DNA from 3 places in the Brevibacterium linens genome. Region 1 is predicted to be linked to each of the others. Evidence: riboswitches for the same ligand, from Rfam matches in the RefSeq annotation. Region 1 holds a riboswitch; each other region holds the start of a gene.
What was found. Region 1 has a riboswitch for thiamine pyrophosphate ahead of thiM (hydroxyethylthiazole kinase). Riboswitches for the same ligand answer to the same signal wherever they lie in the genome.
Positions count from the first base shown of each region.

Region 2: linked by a shared signal. The riboswitch ahead of CXR29_RS00655 (NUDIX hydrolase) and the one ahead of thiM (hydroxyethylthiazole kinase) in region 1 are both predicted to bind thiamine pyrophosphate.
Region 3: linked by a shared signal. The riboswitch ahead of CXR29_RS04510 (ECF transporter S component) and the one ahead of thiM (hydroxyethylthiazole kinase) in region 1 are both predicted to bind thiamine pyrophosphate.

Region 1 covers NZ_CP026734.1:2,878,474-2,890,431, reverse strand. Annotated here, with positions in the region: gene CXR29_RS13075 (MFS transporter) at 1-603, shown strand, start outside; gene CXR29_RS13065 (LacI family DNA-binding transcriptional regulator) at 1,663-2,781, shown strand; gene CXR29_RS13060 (substrate-binding domain-containing protein) at 2,874-3,968, shown strand; gene CXR29_RS13055 (ATP-binding cassette domain-containing protein) at 4,067-4,891, shown strand; gene CXR29_RS13050 (sugar ABC transporter permease) at 4,888-6,099, shown strand; TPP riboswitch at 6,307-6,440, shown strand; gene thiM (hydroxyethylthiazole kinase) at 6,428-7,357, shown strand; gene thiE (thiamine phosphate synthase) at 7,354-8,139, shown strand; gene thiD (bifunctional hydroxymethylpyrimidine kinase/phosphomethylpyrimidine kinase) at 8,136-9,065, shown strand; gene CXR29_RS13030 (TenA family protein) at 9,167-9,907, shown strand; gene CXR29_RS13025 (DUF1648 domain-containing protein) at 10,053-10,577, opposite strand; gene CXR29_RS13020 (hypothetical protein) at 10,684-10,899, opposite strand; gene CXR29_RS13015 (cysteine desulfurase family protein) at 11,051-11,958, opposite strand, start outside.
Region 2 covers NZ_CP026734.1:143,720-149,164, forward strand. Annotated here, with positions in the region: gene CXR29_RS00630 (NUDIX hydrolase) at 88-513, opposite strand; gene CXR29_RS00635 (class I SAM-dependent methyltransferase) at 514-1,311, opposite strand; gene CXR29_RS00640 (thymidylate synthase) at 1,266-2,273, opposite strand; gene CXR29_RS00645 (nucleoside 2-deoxyribosyltransferase) at 2,263-2,733, opposite strand; gene thiD (bifunctional hydroxymethylpyrimidine kinase/phosphomethylpyrimidine kinase) at 2,806-3,615, opposite strand; gene CXR29_RS00655 (NUDIX hydrolase) at 3,612-4,085, opposite strand; TPP riboswitch at 4,120-4,236, opposite strand; gene CXR29_RS00660 (hypothetical protein) at 4,442-4,645, shown strand.
Region 3 covers NZ_CP026734.1:1,045,821-1,057,778, reverse strand. Annotated here, with positions in the region: gene CXR29_RS04530 (MmgE/PrpD family protein) at 1-1,261, opposite strand, end outside; gene CXR29_RS04525 (DUF4916 domain-containing protein) at 1,457-1,996, shown strand; gene CXR29_RS04520 (universal stress protein) at 2,154-3,071, shown strand; gene CXR29_RS04515 (FN3 domain-containing metallophosphoesterase family protein) at 3,108-4,910, opposite strand; TPP riboswitch at 5,057-5,165, shown strand; gene CXR29_RS04510 (ECF transporter S component) at 5,188-5,814, shown strand; gene CXR29_RS04505 (ABC transporter ATP-binding protein) at 5,814-7,346, shown strand; gene CXR29_RS04500 (energy-coupling factor transporter transmembrane component T family protein) at 7,339-8,184, shown strand; gene CXR29_RS04495 (hypothetical protein) at 8,207-8,749, opposite strand; gene CXR29_RS04490 (putative quinol monooxygenase) at 8,800-9,120, opposite strand; gene CXR29_RS04485 (class I SAM-dependent methyltransferase) at 9,198-9,941, opposite strand; gene CXR29_RS04480 (class I SAM-dependent methyltransferase) at 9,951-10,553, opposite strand; gene CXR29_RS04475 (LysR family transcriptional regulator) at 10,576-11,451, opposite strand; gene CXR29_RS04470 (NAD(P)/FAD-dependent oxidoreductase) at 11,630-11,958, shown strand, end outside.

The sequences.
Region 1 (11,958 bases):
GAGATGTACCGCGAATCCATGGACGGCCTTGCGTGGCTGGCTCGTCACAAACTCGTCGGTGGGCTTGCTCTGATCGGTGCCCTAGCCAGTATCGGATACATGCTGGCGTTTTCGATCCTCGTGCTGATCGCCCGAGACCGGCTCGGACTCGGTGAGACAGCCTATGGTTTCCTCCTCGCGTTCTCCGCACTCGGCGGTCTCCTCGCAACCTTTGCAGCACCCGCACTGCGACGCCGACTGGGCGCGAAATGGACCATCGCCGCGAGTCTTCTGCTCGGAGCGCTCTCGCTGGGTGGGCTCACATTCACAACAGACCCGCGGATCGCAGGAGCCTTATTGGCCGTCTACATCTTCCACGCGGTCGTATGGAACATCTGCTCGACTTCGCTCCGCCAGAGGCTCGTGCCCGATTCGCTGCTGGGAAAGGTCGGCGGCGCGACTCGCGTCATGGGGCTGTCCGGACTTGCCATCGGCTCCTTGGCGGGAGGCCTTCTGGGCACAATCAGCCTGATGATTCCTGTGGCCACAGCCTCTGGAGTCTTCGTGATCTGCACGGTCCTGGCGGCGGTGCTGATCGACGACGAATCGTTCTGTGAGGATTGATCCATGCGCCCAACGAGCGGCAGATCTAGGTCAGCATCGGATACTTTCCGGCGACAAAAGTATCCGATAGCGACCCATATTTGCTGAGGCGAAGCGGTAAAGGCCGAGTTCCGGACGATCTGTGCGGAATTATGCCTCGGGACTCCGCACGGGGCGTCCGGAACTCGGGAGCCGGATCCGCCATGAACGTCTCACGATGTTGGACAACACACCTGCATGTGACGAAGGCCACTCAGCGCTTTTCTGCCCGATGCGCCCGTAGTGCGAACAGCCTCCTTGCCGCATGAGACCTGGGCGCGGGCACGGTCTTGCCCGACGGATGCGCGACGCCCGTAGTTGTCGGATCGGCGAAGACTCTCTTCGCCAACCCGGAAAGTTAGGGTAGGTTTCCCTAATGCGAGCCGCGCTTCGCGGTGCGCATCATCGAAGGAGGAAACCTCACAGTGACGACTTCTCTGCTCTATGACACCGAAGCGACACCCACCTCAGCACCCCTTCAGACCCCCGAAATCCCCCACCCGGATGCCGTTGGCACCGTCAGCGCGAGTCGATGCCGCTCGGCACGACGAGCTCCTCAAGCGACCGGATGCGGCCCAAGCCGAGATGGGAACCGGGCGAAACATGGGGCCGGGATGGATCAACGTGAGCGCAGAGTCTGTCCGTGATGACGAACAGTTGGCGTTCTGGATCAAGACCGCCATGGACTTCAACCGGGCAGTGACGAGCCTGCCGGACTGATCCCGGGGACCGTTGACGCGGCCGCTATCTGCCGACCGCTCACCTCAGCGACACTGCAGCGAGCTATGCGGCGCGCGGTCGGTGCGGACTTGAGCGGTCGATGCGATGCGACCGAGCCGATGTGTGCGGTCGGCGCTGAGTTGAGCGGTGGGTGAGGCGCCGAAGTCCGAACACCGCGATCGCCGAGGTGGGGCTTCGCAGCGGAGCCCCACCTCGGCGAGTGCGTTCATCCTTCACCTCAGCGGTTAGTATCATTCCAACGGTTGCCTGCGCGTCGCTGCGCAGAGTCACGAATCGGTCCTCAGACTCAAAGGTGCGCACATGGCGAAGCAGAACGATCGGCCGACCCTGGCCACGGTCGCTGCCCGCGCCGGTGTGAGCATCAAGACGGCCTCCCGCGTCCTCAACGGCGAAAAGCACGTTGCCGCCTCGACCGCGGAGAAGGTCGAAACCGCCGCAGAAGAACTCGGATTCCGACTCAATTCCACAGCCCGGCGCTTGCGTGCCGGAGGCCGCTCACCCTATATCGGCGTGGTCCTCTCCGATGCCGGGGACGCCTTTCAGGCTCGTGCCTTCGCCGCCGTGGAAGCCGAACTCGCAGCCGTCGACCTGCGCCCTGTAGTGACCGTCGTCGGTGACGATCCCGACCGGGAGGAAGCCTTCCTCGACGAATGCCTCGCCAACGATCTGACCGGGATCATCGTCATCCGCGCCCACCCCGAGGCGGCCGAGACCTACGCACGAGCCGCCTCGGCGCCAGGCACCAGAATCGTCTCCCTGGACCCGGCGGTCGACAGTCCCGGCATCGGCATCGTCGCAGGTGATGACCGTGAAGCGGGACGCCTCGCGGCCGAGCAGCTGCTCGCACACGGACACATGGCACTCGGCGTCATCGGAGATCAATCGCCCAGCCTCATCACCACCCGCCGCCTGCAGGGAATCCAGGATGCCGTCGCCGGCCGTCGCGGTGTCGGCTGGCGCGCGTATATGCGCGAAGACGCCCACGACGAAGCCAGCGCAAAGAACGTCGTCGCCGCCTGGCTCGGCTCCCGCAGCGCCCCCGGTGCCCTCATCACCCTCTCGGCCACGCTCACGCAGGGCGCCATCGATGCCTGCCGCCGCCTCGGCGAATGGCCGGCCCTGGTGGGCATCGACGATTTCCCCACGGCCGAACTCCTCGACGTCACCGTCGTCGATCGCAACGTCGAGTCCTTTGCCGCCGAGGCGGTCCGCAGGCTCCGGGCCGGTGCGGAACCCAGCGGTGCGGGGGTGGAACCCAGCGCTGCCGGGGCCGGCGGGGGCCGCCTCGGTGAGGGAAACGGCCCGATCGCGGCGGAGACGATGGGGCATTGTCGTGTCGACGACAGCGTGCCCGATTTCGACAACGCGCTGTGCGTCATCGCTCGTGGCAGCGGTGAAGAGCCGCCGGACACCCGCTGAAAACTTTTGTCGAAACAGTTGACAGCAGACGGCGTTGAGCGAATCATATTCAACAGCCTGACAACGTTGTCAGATTGATTGAAAGGTTCACAATGAGGCACAACCTTAAGTCCCACAAGAAGCTGGCGCTCTTCGGCGCCTCGGTCGCGATCGGTGCTCTTGCACTCAGCGGCTGCGGCAATCAGAAAGGGCAGGGAAACGACGAGGCGGACAGCGGATCCGGCGGCGACGGAGACGTCACGATCGCACTGCTGCTGCCCGAGTCGAAGACCACCAGATACGAGTCGCTCGACAAACCGAACTTCGAGAAGTACCTCAAAGAGGCCAATCCGGATGCGAAGGTCGAATACCGCAACGCCAATCAGGATGCGACCCAGCAGCAACAGCAGTTCGAAGCCGCAGTGACCGAAGGTGTCGATGCCATCGTGCTCGACCCAGTCGATGCCTCAGCGGTGGCATCGGCGCTGTCGAAGGCAGAAGCGAAGAAGATCCCGGTCATCTCCTACGACCGTTTCTTCGAGGGCGCGGACTACTACACCTCGTTCGATAACAAGAAGATCGGCAACCTCCAAGGCCAGGCCGTGCTCGACGGGCTCAAGGAGGCCGGAGTCGACCCGAAATCGGGCCCGGTGTGGATGGTCAACGGTGACCCGAAAGACCCGAACGCCGCGGACTTCAAGGCCGGTGCCGAAGAGACTCTCAAAGGTGCCGGCGTCGATATCGCCGCCAGACATGACACCCTCGACTGGAACCCCGACGACGCCCGCCAGTGGGTCGAAGGCCAGCTGCAGGGCGACGGTGAGAAGCCGATCGCCATCTACGCGGCCAACGACGGCACCGCCGGCGGCGTCATCGCCGCGACGAAGAAGGCCAAGGTCGAAACCGTGGTGACCGGCCAGGACGCTGAGGTCGACGGTCTGCAGAACATCCTCAAGGGTGATCAGTTCGCCACGATCTACAAGTCGATCCCACCGCAGGCGGAGTTCGCCGCCAAGGCCGCTGTGGCTCTGGCTGCGGGCGAGGACGTCGAAGCGAGCACGACCTACAAAGACACCCCGACGGACTTCGTCGAGGCCAAGGTCGTGACCAAGGACAACATCAAGGACATCGTCGGCGACCAGATCAAGGCCTCTGATATCTGCACGAGCAAGGTGGAGAAGCTCTGTGCCGATGCCGGCGTGAAGTGAGCACGTGCGCGCTCACGATCTGATGCGACCGACCTCGAGCCGGCGACCATCACCGGTCGCCGGCTGCCGGGGTCAACGACTGCGACAAGTAGGAACAGATGACACCAGAGACACCTGACCAGGCATCTGCGGCGACGCGGACGCCGGGCAGCGACAGCGAGCCGGTGCTCGAACTGCGCGGAATCAACAAGCGATTCGGTGCCGTTCAGGCACTGACCGACATCAATCTCAGCGTCGGCCGCGGCGAGGTCGTCGGCCTTGTCGGCGACAACGGCGCCGGCAAATCGACGCTGATCAAGGTCATCGCCGGAGTCCATGCCGCCGATGAGGGCGAGCTCATCATGAACGGAACGGCGCAGAGGTTCTCCTCCCCGAAGGACGCGCAGAGGGCCGGAGTGGCCACCGTGTTCCAAGACTTGGCCCTGTGCGAGAACCTCGACGTCGTCGCCAACCTCTTCCTCGGACATGAGAAGACCCGCGGCGGAGTGCTCGACGAGGTGTCCATGGAGGCCAAATCCTGGGAGCTGCTGCGCAGTCTGTCAGCGAAGATCCCGAGCGTGCGAGTGCCGATCGCGGCCCTGTCCGGCGGTCAGCGTCAGACCGTCGCGATCGCTCGCTCGCTGCTGGGCGAACCCTCCCTGGTCATGCTCGACGAGCCGACGGCGGCGCTCGGTGTCGCCCAGACGGCCGAGGTGCTCAACCTCATCGAACGGCTGAAGGAACGTGACCTCGGGGTGCTGCTCGTCAGCCACAATATGGCTGACGTGCAGGCTGTGTGCGAGCGGGTGCACGTGCTGCGCTTGGGCAAGGACGCCGGTGACTTCCCTGGCGACGAACGCACGGACGTGCTCGTGGCCGCGATCACCGGGGCCAGCGACAACGTCGTGACCAAGCGTGCGGCACGGAGGGGTGAGCGTCGATGACCCGCAATTCCTTCATCACCGACGAACGGATCTCTCACGAAGGCGTCGTCGGAACGTTCCTGCGACGGGTCAAAGAGGGCCAGCTCGGATCGTTCCCGGTCATCTTCGCCCTCATCGTCATCGTCATCGTCTTCCAGACGGCCGACTCGAATTTCATCTCTCCGGCCAACCTCGTCAACCTCTCCACCCAGGTCGCATTCCTCGCGATACTTGCCCTGGGCATCAACCTCATCCTGCTCCTCGGCGAGATCGACCTCTCCCTGGCGCAGTTGGGCGGATTGGCCGCCTCGCTGCTCGGTGTTCTGGTGGTGAGGCAAGGTGTGCCGCCGGCCCTGGCGCTGGTCATCATGCTGCTGCTCGGCCTGGTCGTCGGTGCGATCCAGGGCTGGTTCTTCGCCGTCGTCGGCATCCCGGCGTTCGTGGTGACCCTGGCCGGCTTGCTCGCGTTCACCGGCCTGACGCTGACAACCCTGGGTACGCAGAAGAACCTGTCGATGTCGGACACCTTCGCCTTCGACTTCGCGAGCTTCTATTTCCCGGCGATCTGGGCCTATGTCTTCGGTGCGATCGCGATCATCGGATTCGGCGTCGGCATCATCTATTCGAAGTTGCGCCGCCACCGGGAGGGTCTCAGCGCTCCGAGCTGGACTTCGGTGATCGTGAGGATCGTCCTGCTGGCCGCGATCGTGTTCGGCTTCCTCATCCTCGTCAATCAGGACTTCGGTCTGGCGATGCCGTTCTTCCTCATGATCGTCATCGCGATCATCATCGACCTCGTGCTGCGCAAGACCCGTTATGGTCGTTCGATCTACGCCGTCGGCGGCAAGGTCGAAGCCGCCCGGCGTGCCGGCATCCGCGTGACCTGGGTGCGCATCAGCGTGTTCATGGCTGCCGGAGTGCTGGCCGCTCTGTTCGGATTCATCAAGACCGGAGTGACGACGAACGCGGGATCGACGCTGGTGAGCACGCAGGACCTGCTCAACGCGATCGCTGCGGCCGTCATCGGCGGCACCTCGCTGTTCGGTGGTCGCGGAACTGCCTGGGCGGCAGTGCTCGGCGCACTGGTCGTCGGCGCGATCAACAACGGTCTCTACCTCATCGGCTTCAACTCCGATGCACAGCAGATCATCACCGCGCTCGTCTTGCTCACCGCCGTCGTCATCGATGCGCTCAGCCGCCGAGGCCAGAGGTACGTCGGGCGCGGGTAGTGCCGGGTCGGCGGCACAGGGGCGTCCGCTCAGCGCTGAGCGCTCAAGTTGTCGTCGACCTCTCGGTTCCGCAAGAGCTCCCTCTGCCGACCGCTCGCCTGAGCGTCGAGCGCGCAATGCATTGCTTGATACAGCGACGTCAAGTCGAGCGGTCGGCACTGAGCATCCAAGGAGTCGCCGTGCCTCAGTCGGGCTGATACAGTCGAAGCCAATGACATGGGGTGCCTCACGAGGATCCGTTCGCACCGAAGAGCTGCGCACGGAGGACACCGAGGCTGAGAGAACACCCATCGAACCTGATCTGGGCCATACTAGCGAAGGGATCGTCATGGTTGACTTCGACCTGCGTTCTGCGAATGCGCGACTGCGCGCAAGCAATCCACTCATCCAATGCATCACGAACACCGTCGTGCAGCAGTTCAGCGCGAACGTGCTCCTGGCTGTCGGCGCCTCCCCGGCGATGCTCGACCACGAAGCCGACGCCGGACAGTTCGCCGGAATCGCCAGCGGAGTCCTCGTCAACTTCGGCACCGCCTCCAACCACCAGCTGCTCGCCGCCGATGCCGCCATCGACGTCGCCAACGCCGCCGGCAAACCCTGGGTCCTCGACCCCGTGAGCGTCGGCGCCGTCGACTTCCGCACCTCCCGCATCCGCCGCGCCGCCGCCGATCACCCCACCGCCATCCGCGGCAATGCCTCCGAGATCGCGGCTCTCGCCGGAGTCGGACTCGGCGGTCGTGGAGTCGACTCCACCGCTGAAGTCGATGCCGTCCTCCCCGCCGCCGCAAAGCTGGCCAGGGAAACCGGTGCGATCGTCGCCGTGTCCGGACCCACCGATGCCGTCGTCGCCCATATCGACGGCACCGTCCACGTCGCCCGCATCACCGGCGGACATGAGTTCATGCCGATGGTCATCGGCACCGGGTGCTCTCTCGGTGCCGTCACCGTCGCCTACCTGGCTGCCGCCCGGGCAGGACTGGCCGACCCCGACGCCGATGCCTCGGCCGTCAACGCCACGGACGGGTCCGCGAACGGTGGGGCCGCCTCGGCGAGGTTCGAAGCCGTCATCGCCGCCCACGCGCACTTCGCGGTCGCCGGTGAACTCGCCGCCGATGGTGCGAAGGGGCCGGGAAGCTACTCGGTGAACTTCCTCGACGCGCTCCACGCCGTCGACGGTGACCGACTCGCGCAGGCGAGAATCAGCCTCGACACGCTCACTTCTGCGAATGAAACCGCCGGCGAAAGCGTCCAGGCATGACCGCCGGATCCGCCCACATCGCTGACAACCCGAACGGCGCCGCCGCTAACGGCGCCGCCGCGACCGATGGAGCCGCCGCGACCGACCGCGCTGCCGCGACCGACCGCTTCGCCGGAATCGACACTCGCCTCTACCTCGTCACCGACTCCGCGCAATGCGAAGCCGCCGGTCGCAGCGTCGCCGAGACCGTGCAGGCCGCCGTCGCCGGGGGAGTGGGCATCGTCCAGGTCCGCGACAAGGACATCGACGACGCAGGGTTCTACTCGCTCACCCGCCAGGTCATCGCCGCCGTCGACGCCGCCACCCGCGGCACCGACCGCACGGTTCCCGTCGTCCTCAACGACCGCGTCGAGGTGGCCCGCCGCCTCATCGACGAAGGCGAGACCGTGCACATCCACGTCGGCCAAACCGATGCCACCGTCGCCGAGGTGCGCGCCGCCCTGGGTGCGGCACCGCTCATCGGTCTCTCGGCCGCCAACAGCGACGAATTCGCCGCCGCCCGCAACTCCGGAGTCGTCGACCTCGTCGGCATCGGACCGGTCTATGACACCTCCACGAAAGCCGACGCCCCCGACGGCATCGGACCGGACCGCCTCGGCGAGCTGGCGGCAGAAGCCGGAATCCCCGCCGTCGCCATCGGCGGTATCACCGCCGACCGTGCCCCCGACCTGCACGGACGTGGACTGATCGGAATCTGCGTGGTCTCGGCGATCTGCCTGGCCGAGGATCCGAAGTCGGCGGCCGAAGAGCTGCTCGCCGCTTTCACCGGGAGCGACCAGTGACGACCCGCCCGCCGATCACCTTGTCCATCGCCGGCACCGACCCCTCAGGCGGCGCCGGGATTCACGCCGACCTCAAGACCTTCACCGCGCGGAAGACTATGGGCACGACCGTCATCACCGCCCTCGTCGCGCAGAACACGCACGGGGTGTCGCGCGTCTATCCGATCGACGTCGATTTCGTCGCCGATCAGTTCGAGTCCGTGCTCGGCGACCTGCCCGTCGATGCGACGAAATCGGGGATGCTCGGCAGCCGTGACCTCGTCGAACTCGTCGTCGCCCGCGCCGCCGAAGGCCGGCTCGGCTTCTTCACCGTCGACCCGGTGATGATCGCGACCTCCGGCCATCGCCTCCTCGAGGCCGATGCCGTCGACGCCGTGCGCACCCACCTGCTGCCCGTCGCCGACCTCATCACCCCCAACCTCCCCGAGGCGGCCCTGCTCATCAGCGATGACGAACCCGAAGCGCAGACGACCGAAGCCATGCGTGACCAGGCCGGGCGCCTGCTCGAGCGCGGGCCCGGAGCGGTCCTGCTCAAGGGCGGACACGGTAGCGATGACGAGGTCATCGACATCCTCGCCACGAGCGACGGTCAGGTCCGGGAGTTCACCCACCCCCGCGTGACGACGATGAACACGCACGGAACAGGGTGCACTCTCTCGGCTGCGATCACCGCCGAGGTGGCCGTCCTCGGCCGTGAACGCGCAGCTGCCGCCGGGGGACCTGCCGATCCGGCGGCCCCGACCGGGGAAGATCGGTCACGCGCGGCGATCGGGTCCGACCTCCTCGGCGAGGCTGTCGGCAATGCCCTCGATTTTCTCGCTCGCGCCCTGAACTCGGCTGCGGACTGGCAGCTGAGTCTGGATCCGGAGGGCGCCCACGGACCCGTCGACCACCAGGTCGACATCGTCCGCGATCGACCCGCCTGAGGTATCCATCCCGCCTGACCACCACCTCACCGGAAGCGCCAACTCACTCGAACCGCCACGTCATACGAATCACCACGTCACACGAGCACAAAGAAGTTCCCATGACCGTCACCTTTACCGCCGGCCCACTGACCACCCAGCTGTGGGACCGCGTTCGCCCCATCGTCGAGCAGATCGAAGCCCTGCCGTTCCTCGCCCAGCTCGCCGACGGCAGCCTCGGTCCGAAGGCGTTCGCCAATTACATCTCGCAGGACAGTCTCTATCTCAACGGGTATGCGAAGGCCATGTCGTTCCTGGCCGCGAAGACCGTCGACCGTGACGAATCCCGATTCTGGGCAGGCTCCGCCGCCGAGGCGATCACCGTCGAAGAGGAGATGCACGCAGAGCTGCTCGCCGACGCCCGACTCGCCTCGGCGCTGGAGGAGCTCACCGCGGAAGGCTCCCGTTTCAAGGCCTCCCCGACGACGCTGGGTTACGTGTCCTTCCTCGTCGCCAACGCCGCCAGCCGATCCTACGGCGAAGGCGTGGCCTCAGTGCTGCCCTGCTTCTGGGTGTACGCCCATATGGGCAAGGTGCTTGTCGACCGGGCCGGGCAGATGGCCGACGACCACCCCTACCGCACCTGGGTGCAGACCTACGACTCTCCCGACTTCGACGAATCGACCCGCCACGCCGTGCAGATCCTCGAACAGGAACTCGCGAAGGCCCCGAGCGAGGAATCCGCCCGCATGCGAGCCGCCTTCGAACAGGCCTGCGTATACGAACTCCACTTCTGGGCGTCGGCCCACGCGATGCAGAACTGGGACGTCTCCGTGTTCCTGCCCCAAGAAGTCACCGTCTGACCCCGGGGAGCATCGGATCTCCCTCGCCGAGGCGGCCCTGACCTCTGGTCGGTCACCCCGGTGGGAGGGCGGGAGCGTTCCCACCCCTGCGGTCGGGATGGACCGCAGAGTCACCTCGGCGGGGTGGCCGTCGCCGACGACGCGGTCACCTCGGCGGGGTGAGTCTGCGGTAGAAGCGCCAGACGGCGAGTCCTGTGGCGACGAGGAAGACAGCCGTCGGCACGACGGTCAGCCATTCCGGCATCGTCGCCGAACGTGCTGTCTCCGCGATGATGACGAGGATGGCTGCGATGAGCAGTGCGGTGAGTCCGGCGGTGATGTGCAGGAGTTCCATGAGGCAGTCGACGAGGTAGGTCTTGTCGCCTCGCTCGATCCAATACTCCTTGTGTGGGGCATTGATGAGCGAGATCGGCAGCTTGGCAATCAACGGCCGGATCGACATGAGGGTGGGCAGGCCGAGCCCCACGGGCACGAAGATCCCCAGAAGTCCGGCCTTCGACGTCCAGTCATCGGGCTGACCGCCGGAATCGAAATGGGTGGCCACGGTGTCCGGGGCCTGCACCCAGAACCAGACGCAGAACCCGAGGAAGACGAGGATCGAGAGACACGCAAAGATGAGCGCGGCGGTTCCACTCGGTGGGTTCCGATGCGGTTGAGAACGGGAAGGCATGTTGTCACTCTAACAACAGCTGTGCGCAACTGGCCTGCGGCGATCGTCCGGGAGGTTCGCTCTGACTGAGGTGACGGAGGTTCGCCCCGACTGAGGAGGCAGAACCTCAGGCGCGGGATGCGCCCGAGGGATCCTCCGGGTAGGGAGTGAGCGGTCCGAAGGATCCGAGCACATGCCAACCGCGGCGCAGGGCGGTCCAGAGGAGCACATGATCGACCTCGATGAGGGGCACTCGGTCATGCTTCGGGCAGGCGTATCGTCCGATGACGAAGACGATCGTCGCGAACATCACTGCGATCATGAACAGAATCAATAGATCCATGGCGGCCCCCTCACACCCTGAGACGAATGCGTCTCTTTCAGTCTCGCCCCAAAGTACCGAGAAAGATAGGGGTATCCCACCTGGTGAGCGCGAAGGTGATCAAAAGCACGCCGGAGTGAGACGAAGCTCGCTTCAGCGGCCCCGAAAAGCCTCAGGCGAAGCTCGTGGCCAAGCTCCCGGCGGCGGCGATGACGGACTGCGCGGCAGCGCGTCCCTGCTCGCCGGTGATCGAGGACGGGAAGGTGAAGCGCACACTCGTCTGCGCGACCTCGGCGGCAATCCCCAATGCCGTGAGCACATGCGAGGGCTCGTCGGAGCCGACCGCGCAGGCCGAACCACTCGACGCCGTCACCCCGCGGCGGTCGAGCTCGAGCAGCACCGCCTCTCCGGAGGTATTCGAGAAACAGAACGACGCATGGTTCGGAGTCCGAGTCTCCCGACCGTCAGACCCGGCCGTGCCCGCCGCGCCTGTGAGGAACGCCCCGGGCACGCTGTCGACAACAGCGGCGATGAACTCATCGCGGACGGCCCGGACACGATCGGCGGCCTCACGCCGCTCCGCCTCGGCGAGTTCGAGGGCCGTGGCGAACGCGACGGCCAGGGCCACGTTTTCCGTGCCCGAACGGCGTCCGGACTCCTGCCCGCCGCCGTGGATGAGCGGTTCGACGGGGACGCGGGCGCGGATCGCGGCGACCCCGATGCCCTTCGGCGCACCGACCTTATGCCCGGCCAAACTGAGCGCATCGACGCCCAACCCGGTCAGCGGCAGCCAGCCGGCCGCCTGCACCGCATCCGTGTGGAAGAGGGCGCCGGCGTCATGGGCGATGCCGGCCAAGCTCGGAATGTCGGCGACGGTGCCGATCTCATTGTTCGCATACCCCACGGTCACGAGCACGGTGTCGGGGCGCACGGCCGCGGCCAGCGCCTGTTCGGTCATGGTCCCGTCGGAGGTCGGGGCCACCTCGGTGACGGTGAATCCGTGGACGCGGGCCAGGAACTCGACCGAGGCGAGCACCGCTTCGTGTTCGATGGGGGAGGTGACGATATGTCGCCGAGGCG
Region 2 (5,445 bases), 1.1 Mb from region 1:
TTCTTCGTTACTGGAATCGCTGTCACAGAACACCTGATATCACTACGTGCTATCCGGCAAATGGGCATTCTGGCTTCTTGAGTGTTCCTATTGCTTGCGTTCCAGCTCGAGCGCGGTTTGGGCGATAGCGCGGACGTTGAATGTTTCCGCGACCGGTATCGCAACCATTTCCTCGAGGGTGAACCATGCCGCTTCGAGTGCGTCATCGTCCGGGACCGGTTCCCCTCGTTCCCATCGGCAGAGCACTGCGATCAGGACGTAATGCAGATTGTGGTCGGCATCGATGACGTCGACAGCATCGAAGACATCACCGGGTGTGGCGAGGACTCCTGTTTCCTCGGCGAGTTCGCGCGCGGTCGCGGCGGTCAGGGTCTCGCCGGGTTCGATCTTGCCCCCGGGGAATGCCCAGCGCTCGGCGTCGGGCATGTGGGCACGCCGGATAAGGAGTACACGTCCTTTTCGGACCACTGCCGCCAGCGTCGCCGGCTTCGGGTAGGAAGCGTCGCGCGTCATCTACCCCGCCCCGATCGTCGACTCGGAGTGGTCTTGGAGGTGGGCTGTGATCTGCATGAACGGTGGATGGTCGATAGGTGCCTGGGAGCCGACGTCCTCTACGGTTTGTGCTCCGCGGTCGGTGACCTTGTCGACTGTGAAGCCGGCCTCGGTCAGCACCGCCTCGTAGGTGCTGATGAACCAGTGCCGGTCGACAAGCTCGAGGATCCCGGTGCCGGGGATCTGCAAGCTGACCTTGCGTTCGTCTCCGTCACGGTAGCCTCTGCCGGGCTCGCCGCTGCGGAAGGTCGGGAACGGTACTCCTGTGGCCGCCGGGTTGCTATCGACGATGAAGAGTCTGCCGGTCGGTGTAAGCACTCGGGCGAGCTCGCGGGCGATCGCTCTCAGTTCCTCGCGTGTGGGCACGTTGATGAATACGAAGCAGCACACGATCGCATCGAATGTGTCATCCGGGTAGGGAACGTGGCCGCTGTCGATGGTGTGGAATCGCGCGGCCGGTTGCGGGGTCTGCGCCCGGGCGAGGGTGATCATGTCGGTGCTGATGTCGACTCCGACGACCTGTGCTGCGGCTCCGGCGTCGAGGAGGCGTCGTGAGACTTTTCCGCTGCCGCACCCATAATCGAGCACGATCCCCCCTCGGCCGCAAGCAGTTTGGAGGTCATTGACGAGCGGGGTATAAGCCAGTCGGTTTTCGACATAGTCGTCATAGGCATCGAACCCTGCTGAGACTGCCGGAGTCGTCCATGATGTCGTCACTGCTGCACCGCCCTCACACGCGCGTTTTCGATGCTGGGCCATCGGCTCACGACCAGCTCCCGGTGGAGGGGATGGAGGTCGCCGATAATCGATGGGTCGACTGGTCGTTGGTATTGGAGTTGCCGGTGGATCCAGAACAGGCGGACAATGTCGACCCACGCTTCCGGAAGATCAAGGGTCGCCAGTGCGCGGCCTGGGAGCTCGTCTGCACGGATCGACTTCTCCAGGGCGAGGACCTGGTGCACCTGGTCCAGGCTCGCCCCCGAGGGCAGCCGTGGAAGAGTGCTGGGTTCCTCCACGATCGTCTGATCATCGCCGCCGAGGAGGGTGTGCACCTTGGTGAGGTCTTTTTCGTAGATGTGGATCGAGCCGACGTTGTGGATGTACACACCCGGGGTCAGGCCCAGCATCGAGGCGAGAAATTCTTGGATGAACGTGAAGGAGAACGTGTCGTTGAGCAGTCCCATGTACGCGTCGTTGGCGCGCATGAACGCGACCATGTGCAGACGGTCCTCACGGCGCAACAGCTGGAGAGCCAGCGTGCAGGAGACGTCGATGTTGCGGCGGTAGATGTCTTCGGAGTCGTCGAAGATCTGCAGAACGGCACGCTTGCTCGCAGGGTCATCCTCGCGGAGGGTGTTCACGATTCGTTCGATCGCAGTCTCGTCGCCGACGTGTCTGAGCAGTTTGGGACCATACCCGGTGCCCGGCAGGCTGAGGCCGTCGGGACTGTACCGGCTCATCGAGGGTGCGTAGGTGCGGATGAAGTCGAGGTCGTTCTTCCCTGAGAGGTACCACAGTGCTTCGGCGTAGTTGAAGATGATGTTCTGCCGACGAGACCTGGCCAAGCAGTACCGCCGGGCCGGGTTGGTCAGGCGTGCGGTGTAGCCGATGATTTCGCGTTCGTCCTGCCCGCGGGGACTGTTCTGGTATTCGAACCCGGTGTAGACCTGTCGCAGGGAATCCAGGTAGAGCGTGTGGAGGTCGGGATACTCAGGCTTCACTGACGGCTCCTGCCTGCGCGTGCTCGATCGCGGTGAGGATGCGTGGTCCGGTGGGCTGCTCGGGATCGATGGTGATCATCTGGACGTCGGCGACCGCTGAGAGGCCTCGGACGAGGAACGCGTACTCGGCTCCCTCGTCGAGGAGTAAGACGATGGGTTTGTTCCAGGCGGAGGCCCACCCGATCTCGATGTGCGTGCCCGGGGATGCCGGTGCGCCGGGGAACGCGACGAAGACGTCGCAGGCGGCGATCTCCGTGTAGTCGATGCGTGTGCATTCGCTGGGTTCCATGAACTCACGGCCCCAGTGCTCTCTGCGGTGGGCGCAGTGCACATCCCACCCCTGGGTTTCGAAGAAGTCGATGATCGAGGTGTACTTGTCGATCGCGGCGTCGCCCATCACATGGGTGTCGGCGTCGACGAGAGCTTTGAACGGGCCGGCGAGAAACATCTTTCGCGTCATCGTCACGGCTCCTTTCATGAGTCGAAGTGGTTAGCTCTACCGATCGGAACGAGGAGGGGCTGTTCTGCATCCCTACCCGCGCGGCCAGAGCTGGTGGAAGTGATGCAGGGGACCGTGACCTTGGCCGACGTCGAGGCGGTCGCTGGCAACGAGAGCGCCGTGCAGGTAGGTCTTCGCCCGTTCAACGCTTTCGGGCACGGTGTGGTCAGGCAGCAGTGCGGTGATCGCCGAGGACAAGGTGCAGCCGGTGCCGTGGTCGTTGAGGGTTTCGATCCTGGGAGAGGTGTAGGTGGAGATCCCGTCGGGGCCGGCGAGGTAGTCGACACTGACCGTCTCGTTCGTGAGATGCCCGCCTTTGAGTAGCGCCCACTGACAGCCAAGGCCACGCAGCCCGGTGGCCTGGTCCTCCATCTGCCCCAAGCGGGTGACATCTGTGGTGTCGAGGAGCACGGCGGCTTCGGGAAGGTTCGGGGTGATGATCGTGGCCAGTGGCACGAGCGTGTCTCGGATGGCTGCGACCGCATCGTCGTCCAACAGCCTGTCGCCGCTCTTGGCGACCATCACCGGATCAAGGACCACGGTCTCGGCTTCGTGGTATTGCAGGCGCTCGGCGATGACCTCGGCGATCGCGGCGTTGGCGACCATACCGATCTTTACCGCGTCGACGCGCACATCGTCGAACACTGCATCGATCTGCTCACCGACGAAAGAGGGATCAAGGGGCATGAACGAGCGCACACCGCGCGTGTTCTGTGCCACGACCGCGGTGATCGCGGCCATACCGTAGGTGCCCCTCGCTGAGAAGGCTTTGAGATCGGCGTGGATGCCCGCCCCGCCAGTGGGGTCGGTGCCTGCGATGGATAGGACGTTCTTGATCGTCATGCGTGCACTTCCTTCTGCTGCTGTGTGGCGGCGTAGCGGGCGACCTCGGCGACATCCTTGCTCAGAGTCAGGCGGGCCTCGTCGACCTCGTCGAGGGGGAACCAGCGTGCTTCGAGGGCGTCGTCGCCAGCGTGGGGTTGCCCCGAGCGCCACTGGCAGAGCACGGCGATAAGCACGTAGTGACTGTCCAACCGTCCAGTCTCGTCTCGGCTGAACGCGTCAACGGAAGTCAAAACACCGGTCGCCTGACCGATGATGCTGGTTTCTTCACCGAGTTCGCGTTCGGCGGCTTTGGTGATCGTTTCTCCGAATTCGATCTTCCCGCCCGGGAATCCCCAGAATCCTGCATCAGGAGGGTTCGCGCGACGCACCAAGAGGACATGGTCATCTTTGATGAGGACGGAAATGACCGCGACCCTCGGGCGCACCTCGACTGAGGACGTCGCGGGGCCGACAACAGAATGGGACACTGTAACCTCCTAATGGGGAGGCCAGCGAAGGAAAGAAGCCCTGCTAGACCAGTCCCTTCGCCGGCATGATCCGGATCAGGTTCTAGGGTCACCACGCTGACAACGTCCAGTGGTATCTCAGCCCCTTGACGGGACACCCCTCGGTGCAACCCGAATCTACCAGAATGCCGTCACAGATACACCCTGCGCGGATTGCCCGCTGCGGGATGCTGGTGTTGGGATCGGCTGCGCACCTATCCAGTGCTGCGACTGTGCCCGATGGAGCAAGTGCCCGTCTCACGGGTGGAGTCACTGGTCGGTGTCGGCCTTGGACGGTAGAATGGAAGGTGTCGGGCGAGCATGAAGGAGGACAGGTCATGGCGACGACGAAGGCCCTGGAACAGGCCGAGATCGACCGGCTCGAAGCGCAGGTCACTGCGAGCCAGCGGATGGCTAGCGAAGAGGAGACTGACGCCGACCGTGCCCTGGGCCGCAAGGTGCTCACTGGAGAGATGTCCGCCGATGACGCCATCGCCGTCCGGCTGGCGCAGATCGACGCGAAGCACGGCATCACCCGGTAACACGCCGCGGGCCAATGTCTCGGGCGGGGGTGGACGGTGATGCCGGATCATTACACGTATCCCGGCACCGAGGTGCTCGTCAACATCCCCGGCTACACCGACCCGGCGGCGTGGAAGGAAGCCGAGACCGCCCACGGCGCGAGATAGGTGCCCTGGATCACGAGCTGCGAGCGGCGTTGCAGCGGCGAGCACACCGCCTCGACCCCGACCCGCCGTTCGGTCCACCAGACCAGGGGCGGGGGCCACATGACCGAGGACTCGGACTATGAACACTCAACGTACCGCCACAGGCGAGCGGAACGAGAGCAGCGTGCGGGCGGCCCGGTCACGTCCGGGCGAGGAGAACGGGTCCGCAAAATGGGCGGACCCGTTGATCACGACGCAGGCCAACCTCTCAGGGCGAAACCCCTGGCACGGTGGGAGGAAATTTCCTCCCACCGTGCCAGGGGGACGCCCACGGTGCCGCCACTGTGGCGGCGCCGTACGCCTCGCGCGGGCAGGCCATGGTGGTGCCGAATCGGCACCACCATGCCATCCGCAGGTGCGAACCGTGCAGGGGCAACGGGGCCGGAAAATTTCCGGAGCCGTTCACCGGCCCCCGGCGCGGGCACGGTCCTGCAAAATTTGCGGGACCGTTGGCTTGGGCACGGGGGTGGAAAATTTTCACCCCCGTGGGCTCGAGCCGACCGTGGTGCCACCGTGGCACCACCGTCAAGAACGAGGGCAGGTCGACGGTGGTGGCAAATTGCCACAACCGTGCTGCCGGAGACGACGACAGCGGGCTGACGGTGGTGCACAAT
Region 3 (11,958 bases), 1.8 Mb from region 1:
TCGAGCCGTCCTCGAATTCGATCTCCACGCGACCGCCGAAGGCCTTCTCGTTGGGGTCGATCGAGTGGTAGCGGCGGGTCCACTCGGGATCCTCGGTGGTCTCGATCTTGTGCCAAAGTTCGACGGTGTCGGGACGGCCGGCGCGCTCGGGAGCATATGAGTGCTCGTGGTGCCAGCCCTCGTCCTGCATGGCCACAGCGAAGATGTACATGATCGAGTGGTCGAGGGTCTCGCGGCTGGCACGAGGATCCATCTTCTGCGGATCGTTCGCACCGGTGCCGATGACGTAGTGGGTGTGGTGCGAGGTGTGGATGACGACCCGCTTGATCTTCGACAGGTCCTCGATCTGTCCGCCGAGCTTGCGGGCGAGGTCGATGAGCGCCTGAGCCTGGTACTCGGCCGAGTGCTCCTTGGTGTAGGTGTCGAGGATCGCGCGCTTCGCTTCGCCCTTGCCCGGCAGCGGGATGGTGTAGCGGGCCTCGGGACCGGAGAGGATCCAAGCGATGAAGCCGTCCTCACCTTCGTAGATCGGGTTCGGAGCACCCTCGCCGCGCATCGCACGGTCGACGGACTCGACGGCCATCTTGCCGGCGAAGGCCGGAGCGTGGGCCTTCCAGGACGAGATCTCGCCCTTGCGCGACTGACGGGTCGCGGTGGTCACGTGCAGCGCCTGCTGCACGGCCTGGAAGGTGACCTCGGTGGGCAGGTGGAGCAGTGCGCCGATACCGGCGGCTGCCGAGGGGCCGAGGTGGGCGACGTGGTCGATCTTGTGCTCGTGCAGGCACATTCCCTTGACGAGGTCGACCTGGATCTCGTAGCCGGTGGCGATGCCGTTGATGAGGTCCTTGCCGCCGATGCCCTTGTGCTGGGCGACTGCGAGCACAGCCGGGATGTTGTCACCGGGATGCGAGTACTCTGCGGCGAGGAAGGTGTCGTGGAAATCGAGTTCGCGCACGGCCACACCGTTGGCCCAAGCGGCCCATTCCGGGGAGAAGCGGTCGCTCACCGGCAGGCCGAAGATGTTGGCGCCGGGGTTGAACGGGTGGGTCTGGGCCTGCTCGCGAGCGTGGGTCGGAGCGGAGCGGCGCACCGAGGCTGCTGCCACGGCGGCGTTGTCGATGACGCGGTTGATGACCATCTCGGTGACGTCGGAGTCGACCGGAGTCGGATCGGATGCGACCTCGGCGATCTTCCAGGCGAGCTGATCTTCGCGAGCCAGGTTCTCTGAGCTCTTGTAGGTACGGACTTCATGATTGATCATGGATACCCCTTCATAGTCCTTGACCGGATATGGTCACGTAGTGCTGACACAACTGTAGGCCACGTCACTTGGCAGGTCCCTGCCGGTCGGAAATTTATCTCGACATCAAGATACTTTACCCGATACGTGTCCCAGTTCATCAACAGGGCCTCCAGACTCTTCTGCAGAGAGGGATGGTTGTGGGAATATTGGGTCATGACTCGGACTGCCCTGGACTTCGACGAGAACTGGTTCGACGACGCGGAATACGCGCGCCTGCGCAGACGCATGCCGATCCCCTATGTCAACGCCATCCCGGTACGGGTGGGCGAGACGGGCAACGTCGAACGCATCGGCCTGCTGCTGCGCAGCCTCGAGGACGGCACCCTCGGACGAGAGCTCGTCGGCGGGCGGATCCGCTTCCACGAGACCATCCGAACCGCACTGGTCCGTCACGCCGAAAACGACCTCGGCCCGATGGCGCTGCCGGTCATTCCGCCTGCGATCAGCCCGTTCCACATCGCCGAATACTTCCCCACCGAGGGCTCGGCCCTGCTCCATGATCCGCGCCAGCACGCGATCGCCATGTGCTTCATCATGGAGGTCCGCGGCGAATGCACTCCGCGAGCCGATGCGCTCAGCCTCGATTGGCTGACCCCCGAGGAGACCCTGCGTCCCGATATCGTGGGCGAGCTCTGCTACGGCCAGGACCACATTCTGCGCATTGCGCTGGCTCACCTGGGCTTCCGCGTCTGAGCCGCGGGCGCGCCCAGGTGAGACGCAGCTTCTCGCCGCACGCTTTTTCTACATCTCGTAGAACAGTCTTGCTAGACTGAAGAGGACGCGGACGATACCGCCAGTCGGGGCCGTCGTCGGCGTCTGGGTTGGACAGGCCCCGATCGAAAGGTGCGAGATGTCTGCTCAAACCAGTTCGTCCGAATCCGGCCTGAATCTCGAACTCGGCGTCCTCGTCGGCTTCGACGGCTCCGAACTCGCCGCTCAAGCCGTCCGCTACGGCTCAGTCGAGGCCGAACGTCGCAGGACCGTTCTCACCGTCGTCACCGCCTATGAGCTGCCGACGATGATCTACCCGAATATGGCCTCCATCCCCAGCGAACCCGAGGATGACAAGGCGAAGAAGGCAGCAGAGAAGACCCTCACCGAGGCGGTCGAACTCCTGCGCGACTACTCCGGTGAGAAGTCCTTCCGCACCGCGCCGGGAAACTCCGCCGGTGTGCTCGTCACGCTCAGCGCCGACGCCGAAGTCGTCATCGTCGGTGCTCGCGGACGCGGCGGATTCATGGGCCGCGTCCTCGGATCCGTGTCCACGGCTCTGCCGGCCCATGCGCACTGCCCGACGATCGTCGTTCCCGAACGATCGACCTCGGCGTCCGCGGACTCGGGCCCGGTGGTTGTTGCCGTCGACGGCTCTGACACCGGTCGGGTCGCGATGTTCACGGCGGCTGCCGAAGCCGCCACTCGCGGGGCTGAGCTCGAACTCGTCGTGGTGCTGCCGGCCGGTGAGGAATGGCTCTACTGGTACCCCGACCTCGAGCTCAGCTCCGAGGTCACCTCGCGTCGGCAGAAGCAGCTGACCGAAGGCCTGGAGAAGGAAGCTGCGACACTGTCCGAGCAGTTCCCGGATCTGACGGTGACCACCTCGGTACCGGTCGGCGATCCCACCGAAACCCTCGTCGAGATCAGCTCCCGCGCACAGCTGACCGTGATGGGCACCCGCGGGCGCGGACGGATCCGCAGCGCTCTGCTGGGATCCGTCTCGCGCGGGGTCCTCAACCACGCCGAGGGTCCGGTCATGGTGGTTCCGAGCTGATGCGCAGCGTCGGGCCGATCAGCAAGGCTGTGCTGATCAGCTGAGGCCGGCACCTCGGCGGCGACGGCTCACGACCATCAGCGTCGCGCCGAGTGCCAGCGCCCCCGCCCCGACGGTCAAGGGCAGCGCAAGTCCACCGCCGGTGCGGGGAAGGTCTCCATCCCCACCCGCCGAGGCGGTCCCGGAGGAACCCGCATCATCGCCCGTTCCCGCGGTGTCCGCTTCGGCACCGTTCGCATCGGCGCCAGAGTCTGCCGTGCCGGCATCGACGTCCGAGCCATCCGCTGCGGCGTCAGCTTCTGTTCCGGCGCCGTCTGCGTCTGCGTCGTCATTCGCACCTGCACCATCTGCACCTGCCGCGGAGTCGGCACCGGCTCCGGAATCCGCGTCTGCACCGGCGTCGTCGCCCGGGGCGGGTTCGTCCGCCTCGGCGCGCCTGAGTTCGACATCGTCGATCTGCTCGGCTGCGGCCCGCGCTTCCGCCCGTTCGCCATCGGCCGACGCTCCCTCAGCAGGCACCTCATAGGTCGTCGCCCGCAGCGCTTCGTCGCTGACGCGGACCCGGGTGAAGGCGGGCATGTCGTTGTGGACGCTCTTGCCTTCCCAGTCGAGGCCGGGAACGTAGTCGTAGAACTTCGACCCCGATGACGAGGTCAGCGTGAGGTAGAGCGTCTGCCCGTCTTCCTTCGCCTCATCGGCTCCCGCTTCGGAGCCCTCGACGGGCTTGCCCTCCCCGTCCATGAGGAAGGTGCGGTTAAAGATGTGGTCGTGGCCGGAGACGACGAGGTCGATGTCATTGCGGGCCGCGACCGGTGGGATCGCCTTCCGCAGCCGCTTCACATCGAGATCGTTCCAATGTGTTGCCGTCGAATAGATCGAATGGTGGAATCCCAGCACAGTCCATCGTGCCTGGCCACCGTGTTCGGCGACGACCTCGTCGATGAACTCGGCGTGGGCGTCCATGTCCGAACTGTTCGAGTTGATGTTGAGGAACAGGACTCCGTCTTCGATGAACCAATAGTCGCCGCCGGAGGTGATGATGCCTCCGCCGCCGTGGTCCTGGCTGACATTGGGTCGGTTGAAGTGCTGTTCGTAGGCCTTCGACGACACATCGTGGTTGCCGATCGTCGTCGCCTGCGGGATCGTCCGGGTCGCTTCCGGCGCCAGGTACTGCGCGTACTGCTCTTGGTTGCCGGCGGCGTTGACCTGGTCTCCCAGGGAGTAGAGAAAACTCGGGTCGTCGGCAGTGGCCACGGCCGTCGACAGGGTCCGTTCCCAGCCGGTGGCGTCGTCGGGGTCTCCGCCTCCGGCGCCGACCTGGGGGTCGCCGAAGACGAGGAATTCGTCATCTCCTCCGGACGATCCTGTGGTGAACTGCTGCACCTCGGTGAACCCGTCCTCGTCGCTGCCGACCTGGTAGGCGTAGTCGGTGTCGGGTTCCAGGTCGGTCATGCTCGCATGGTTGAAGTGACGTTTGAGGTCGGTGGCGAGACCGGAGTCCGTGGTCTCAGCCGCTGCCGCGTCGGCGGGAAGTTCGCCTCCCTCGAGTTCATTGACCGGCGCCCACCGGACCTCTCCCCCGCCGGAGTTCTCACTCATCCACGAGAGGTTGCGCGTCGTCGAGTCGGCTCCGACCTGCAGTACGGGATCGGTGATCGCCTCATTCCCTGCATCCGCCTCGGCGGGCGTGTCCGTCGGGTCCTGGCTCACGGTCGAACTCGGGCCGCCCGAGCCGAGATTCGGTTCGGCGCGCACGGGCACCGGGGCCGCCACCAGAGCGGCGAGCAGGGTGGCGGCGGACAGGGCACTGAGTGGTCGCTTGAGTCGATGCGTATTCACCCACCCATTCCTACCGATCAGTAGTGTCCGGTCGTTCGAGGCCCGTCGACGAGACAGGGAACGAGAGGTGAATCGTCGATGACGGATCCCGGCCTCCGCGTCGCCTCCGCTCCCGGTCGCTGCTTCTCTCACCTGTTGTACAGTGGTGGCTACGACAGGGGAGCGCCGTCAGGGGCGCTGAGAGTGCAGAAGAAGCTGCAGACCCTCGAACCTGATGCGGTCAGTACCGCCGAAGGAAGTCGAGACTCTTCACCCCTCCTTGATATGAGGAGGCACAATGCCGAATACCACCGCGCCGACCACCACCCCCGCCCGCGCGCAGGCCTTCACCGCGGCGCCGAAGACGAAGCAGTGGCGGGTCGTCGACTATGTCACCACCGCCGTGCTCGGCATCGCCGTGGGACTCGTCTTCTGGGTGCTCGCGCTGAGCTGGAAGGTCCTCGAACTCGCCTTCCAGGCATTCCCGCCGTCGATCGGCCTCATCGCCGGACTCTGGGTGCTGGCCGGTCCGCTGGCCGGTGCCATCATCCGCAAACCCGGTGCCGCACTCCTGTGCGAACTCATCGCCGCGATCGTCGAAGCCGTGCTCGGCTCCCACTTCGGGGCGACCGTTCTGCTCTCGGGTCTGCTGCAGGGTCTCGGTGCCGAACTCGTCTTCGCCGCCTTCGGCTACAAACGCTTCACCCTGTGGGTCACCGCCGCTTCGGGTGTGCTGGCCGCGGCGTTCATGGCCGTGAGCGAGAACATCATGTACAACGCCGAATGGCAGTTCGGGTTCCAGGCGATCTATGCGGTCTGCGCGATCATCTCCGGCCTCGTCATTTCCGGCATCGGCGCGTGGTACGCCTACCGGGCGATCGCGGCCACCGGAGCTCTGAGCTCCTTCGCCTCCGGCCGTCGCTGATGGCGCTGCCGATCACGGCCGCCGGCTTCTCATGGACGCACACCGACCGTGATCAGCCGGCGGTCGGTCCGCTCGACCTGCAGATCGTGGCCGGAGAGAAGGTGCTGCTGCTCGGCGCCTCCGGAGCCGGGAAATCGACGTTCCTCCACGCCGTCGCCGGTGTCCTGCCCGAGGAATCGGGTGAGGCCACCGGTGAACTCCTCGTCGGCGGAGAGAAACCGGATCCTCGCCGAGGCAGCACCGGGCTGGTCCTCCAAGATCCCGATTCGCAGGTGATCTTCTCCCGCGTCGGTGATGATGTGGCATTCGGGATGGAGAACCTCGGACTCCCGGCCGAGGTCATCGAGGCTCAGGTCCCCGAGTCCCTGCATGCGTTGGGACTCGATCTGGCCCCGGAGCATCCGAGTGCGGCCCTGTCCGGTGGGCAGAAGCAGCGGCTGGCCCTGGCCGGGATCCATGCGATGGCCCCGGAGGTCATCGTCCTCGACGAACCGACGGCCAATATCGATCCCGCCTCGGCGACCGAGGTCCGCGATGCCGTGCTCACCGTGCAGGCCGAGACACAGGCGACCATGCTCGTCGTCGAACACCGGGTGGAGCTGTGGACCGAGCACGTCGACCGTGTCATCGTGCTGGGCGGTGACGGGATCGTCGCCCAAGGTCCGCCCGAGCAGATCTTCACCGATCCGGACCTGACCGAAACGCTCATCGGCTGCGGCATCTGGATTCCGCAGGACTCCCCCACCCCGCGCCGAGGCGGGGCCGCAGGAATCGGTGGGACGTCGGGCCGCCTCGGCGAGGTTCTGCTGCGCACAGATCGGCTCAGCGTTGCTCGACCGCGCATGGCCACCCCCGCCGCGACCGGACTGGACCTGAGCCTGAGCGCCGGTCAGGCCCTCGGAATCATCGGTGCGAATGGGGCAGGCAAATCGACCACGGCCCTGACCTTGGCGGGCCTGCTGCCCGAATTCTCCGGGCAGGTCCTCGCCGAGGCGGCCCTGCGGGAAGGAGCCAAACGGCCCCGACCGTTCGCGTGGCCGTCGAAGCAGCTGGCGGCGCGCATCGGGATGGTCTTCCAGGAACCGGCCCACCAGTTCCTCACCTCGAGCGTGGCGGCCGAACTCGAGCTGGGTCCCAGGCTGGCCGGGTGGTCTGCCGCCGAGTCGCAGGCACGGGTGGATGAGCTTCTTGCGGGTCTCGGTCTCACCGGTTTGGCGCAGGCTCATCCGCAGAGTCTCTCCGGTGGGGAGAAGCGTCGCCTGTCGGTGGCGGCGATGCTGGCTCCCCGGCCCCGGGTGCTCATCGTCGATGAGCCGACCTTCGGTCAGGATGCGCTGACGTGGGCGGGGTTGGTGGAGATGTTCCTCGATGCCTTGGATCACGGTTCCGCAGTGGTGGCGGTCAGCCATGATCTGGCGTTCCTCGAGGCCATCGGCGCCGATCTCCTCGAGCTCGGCTACCGCGGCCACGAAGAGCGATCCGACGGCAATAAGTCGGATTCGCATGTCAGGGCGGGTGAGCGCGGTGAGTAAGGGCCTCGATGAGCACGTTCGCCACTCCCCCGAGGTCGCGGTACAGGATCCGGGGCAGCTCATCCCCGTGGTGCGTTCGACCGCTTTGGCTCGGTGCAATCCGCTGACGAAGATCGCAGTCGCTCTCATCCTCATGGTCGGGGCGCTGCTGAGCATCGATCTGGTCTCTGCCGGGGTGGTGCTGCTGGCAGCAGTGCTGGCGCTGCCGGCGACCGGACTCGATCTGGTGGCCGCGGCCAAGCGGCTGTGGTTCCTGCCCGCCGGCGCTCTGCTCGCCGCTTGGGGCACGGCTCTGTTGGCGGAGAAAACCGGAGATGTGGTCGTCGACTTCGGTCCGATTCTGTTCACCACGGGGTCCCTGGCCGCGGCTGCGGCGATCTTCGTCCGTGCCCTCGCCTTGGCGATCCCGCTCATCGTGCTCGCGTCGACGATCGATCCGCGTGACCTCGCCGATGCGCTCATTCAGCACCTGCGCCTGCCAGAGGTCGTCGTGGTCTCGGTTCTCGCGGCCTCACGCCTGCTCGGACTGTTGGTCAGTGAGTGGCAGGTGCTGGCGATGGCTCGCCGTGCGCGCGGTGTCTCCGGAGGTTCGCTTCTGCGGCGCACGGGCAGCCTCTTCAGCGGGGTGTTCGTCCTGCTCGTGGTCTCGATCCGCCGGGCGACGACCTTGGCGATGGCGATGGAGGGTCGGGCATTCGGTCGTCCTGGACGGACGTGGCGCAGGCGGTCGAGTTTCACGGTCCGAGATGTCGTGGCGGTGCTTCTCAGTCTGGCCGTCTGCGCGGTCGCGATCGGTGCGGCTCACATGCTCGGAGTCTGGAACCCGATCATCGGCTGAGGCGACGAGGATATGGCACAACTCAGAGCTGTTTGAGGAGGTCCTTGCCGAAGGCCCGCCATTCCTCCAAGGCTTCGGGGCTGGGCAGTTTGGATATGGTGAGGACGACGAGGGTCTTGTTGTCGCTCTTCGTCTCGGCTGCGGCTTCGACCTTGATGCCGCCGTCGAGGTTGGCTCGCCAGAAGGAGCGCTTCGCCGTCTCCGAGGTGCGGGGATCGCCGTCGAGGGCCACCTCGTTGAGGGTGTCGCCGACGAGGGAGGCGAACTTGGCGATGAGTGCGGAACGATCGCCCGGGATGGTGCGGGAGACGGCAACGTCGAAGGTGCCGTCGGCGCGCTGGCCGGGGACGCGGCGTCCGATCTCCTGCTCATAGGCGACGACGGCGCCTTGGACCCACCAGCCGTGGTTGTCGACCCTGCCGTCGAACTGGGGATAGAGAGCGTCGGCGAGTTCTTTGTGGCTCGCCGACGCTCCCCCGGCTGCCTCGAGGCGAGCTCGGGTGTCTGCCCATGGCTCGCCGAGAGCCTTTTCGATCGATGCGATGTTCTGCGCTTTGGTCGCCATGGCAGAAGTCTATGTGCTCGGTCGACCCGGGATGAAGGTCTGGAAGGGGTTCAGTCGATCTTGAGTTCGCCCATCTCGTCCCAGCCCTCACCGTCGATCTTGCGGGAGATGATCTTCGGAGTCGAGACCAGGTGCGGGCGCATGGCTTCGAGACCGGCGGCGAAGTGATCGCTGGTGACGTGCGGTTCTGCGCCTTCGTCAGTGAATGCCTCGACGAGGACGAACTCGTTCGGGTTCTCCAGGCTCTTCGACCATTCGAAGAAGAGGTTGCCGGGTTCGGCGCGGGTCGCCTCGGTGAAGGCCCGAACGGCCTCGGGGAACGTCTCGACGCTTTCGGGTTTCACGTCATACTTCACGACGATGAAGATCATGGTCATTCTCCTTCAGCTGATCAGCAGTACGGGTCGATCCCAGCTTAGTTCTGACGCAATTGCGAATCGACCGCTGATCAGTCGAATCCTTTGCTCGCTTCCACAATGATCAAGCGTTCTTCTGCCGATCCGGTGAAAGGACTCCGGTGCCAATCGCTCCACAGATTGTCGACCCGCAATCCGACTGAGTGAAGATCACCTTGCAGTGTTTCGGCAGACCGGAAGCTCAGTCGCAGAGTAGTTTCAATGGTTCGTTCTGCGTCGATGAACTCATGAATAGTTGTCATCGTCACTGTTCCATCTGTGTCGGGACCCGAGACTGATTCGGACTCTCGCAATGTACCCGCCGAGGTTTCGCGAACTTCAGCTGGGCCGCCCCACGCCTGCCACGATTCGTTTCGTGGATTTCGAGTCTCGAAGACGAGCCGCCCGCCTGACTTCAGCCCTTGAGCGATGTCGAGCAGAGTTGTCTCCCATGCCTCGTCGATGATGTGCATGGCGACGTTTCCGCTCATGAGAATCAGATCATTGGCGTCGCGGTCAATGAGTTCGGAGGTGCCCCGTCGCCATTCGACCCGGTCGCCGCCGGGCCGATTTGCCGCGTGAGAAAGCATCGCAACGGCAGGATCGATGCCGACAATTCTGCGTCCCTCTTCAGCCAAGGTGACTGTCAGAATTCCGGTTCCACAGCCGAGGTCGGTAATAGATGAAGCCGAGAGGTCGTCAGCCATCGCACGAAAGTAGTCGTGGTCAGGTCCGTCGCCGTTGTCCTCGTCATAGATCTGGGCGAGAAGGTCGTCGTCGTAGCCGACATCATCCATGCTCGCGGCTCACAGCCTTTCGGCGATGAGGACGAGGAAGTCGCTGTCGGGCTCAAAGGGACGCAGCTCCCAGGTGGAGAACTTCTGGTCGACGAACATCCCCGTGGCCTTGACGTCCTCGATGAAGTCGTCGAAATCGTACCCCCGTCCGGCACCGAATCCGGACACGAATCGACCGCCATGCTTGAGGGTCGATTTGATGTTGCCGAGAGTCTGCCGGCGCGAGGCGGGATCGAGGAAGGACAGGACGTTTCCGGCGCAGAATGCCACGTCGATCTCGGTGATTCCGGCACCGGCGAAATCGAAGTCGGCGAGGTCGCCGGTGTGCCATTCACCGCTGGGGAAGTCCTCCTCGGCGACGGAGATGAGGAATTCGTCGAGGTCGACACCGAAGACGGTGTGCCCTTCGTCGATGAGCAGTCCGCCGGCCCGTCCGGTTCCGCAGCCGGCATCGAGGATGCGCGATCCCCGCGGGGCCATGGCGTTGACGAACCTGGCCTCCCCGCCGATGTCATGCCCGGCGGCCGCGAGATCACGCCACCGCTGCGCGTAGTTCGCCGAATGGTCGGGGTTGGCCCTGCGTACCTTGTTCCACTGATGGTCGAAGCTCATGCCCTCATCCTAGGCCGGATCCTCAGGCGAAGACTTCGGTGACCACCTCGGCGACCGCCCGGACCGGATCGCTGGGGTCCGGGGAGGTCAGCACGATGATCTCGCGTCCGCCCGCCTCGGCGACCGGGTGGAGGTCGACGTCTGGCCCGCCCAACGACATCATGATCGGCGTCGCCAGGGTCAAGCCGAGCCCGGTCCCGGCGAGTGCCAACGCGACCGCGGTGTCCGTGACGATGTGGGTCTCCTTCGCATTGATTCCCAGCGCCGAGGTGGCCAACCGCATCGCGCGGCCGAAGAGCTCCTCGGCCGGTGGGAGGATCCAGTCGGCCTCGGCCAGATCGTCATCGCTCGGTCGGGCCGTCCCCGCGGGGACGACGATGCCGAAGTCCTCGTCCGCCACCGCCTCCCAGCGCAGCCCGCGCATCGGCGGCAGCGGCGCGGCCGGGTAGTTGATCCCGATGCCTAAGTCGATGACTCCGTCGATGACGGCGGCCGACATGGTCTCGACATTGATCTCCCGCGCCCGGACTTCGATATGCGGATGACGCTCGGCCAGCGCCCGCACCACCTTCGGCAGCGCCGTCGTCGATGCCGACCCGAAGACGCCGAGGGTGACGATGGCCTCGCTGCGGAAGTCCCGGCCGAGCATCGCCATCTCCGCCTGCTGTTGAGCGGCGAGGATGCTCCGGGCCCTGGGCAGCAGAGTGCGCCCGGCTTCGGCGAGGACGAGCCCGCGGCCGCGCCTGCGGAACAGGTCGGAATCGACGACTCGGCGCAGCGCTGAGATGTGCTGGGACACGGCCCCGACGCTGTAGCCGAGGTGGTCGGCCGCCCGCGTCATCGACCCGAGTTCGGCCACAGCGACGAATGTGCGCAGCTGTCCGAGCGTCCATGTCATGGCAGCAATCCCCTGTCTTTAGGTTTCTTGAACGCAGTTTTCACAAACTCTCCCTTGTTCTTAAGTGTGATGGCAACCACAATGAAGTCAAGACACAAACGCCGACATCGCCGTCGGCACTCTCCGTTTCCGGGGCGACCAATGACGGTCGCCCCGGCAGCAGACAGCGAGGTGAACCGTGGAATCCCCCACCGCATCGACCACCGCCCCTAACACCGACGGGGTCCCCGACACGTCCAGAGCCCTGCCCGCCGCAGCCTCCGTGGTCATCATCGGCGCCGGCGTCATGGGAGCGGCCATCGCCTACCACCTGGCCGTACACGGAGCCCGCGACATCGTCATCGTCGAACGCGACACCCCCGGAGCCGGATCGACATCGAAGGCCGCCGGAGGCGTGCGCTGCCAATTCTCCGACGAGGTCAACATCGCCTTGGCCGCCCGCGGGCTCGAAGTGCTGCGGAACTTCGAGACCGATTTCGGCGTCGACATCGATCTGGTCAGCAACGG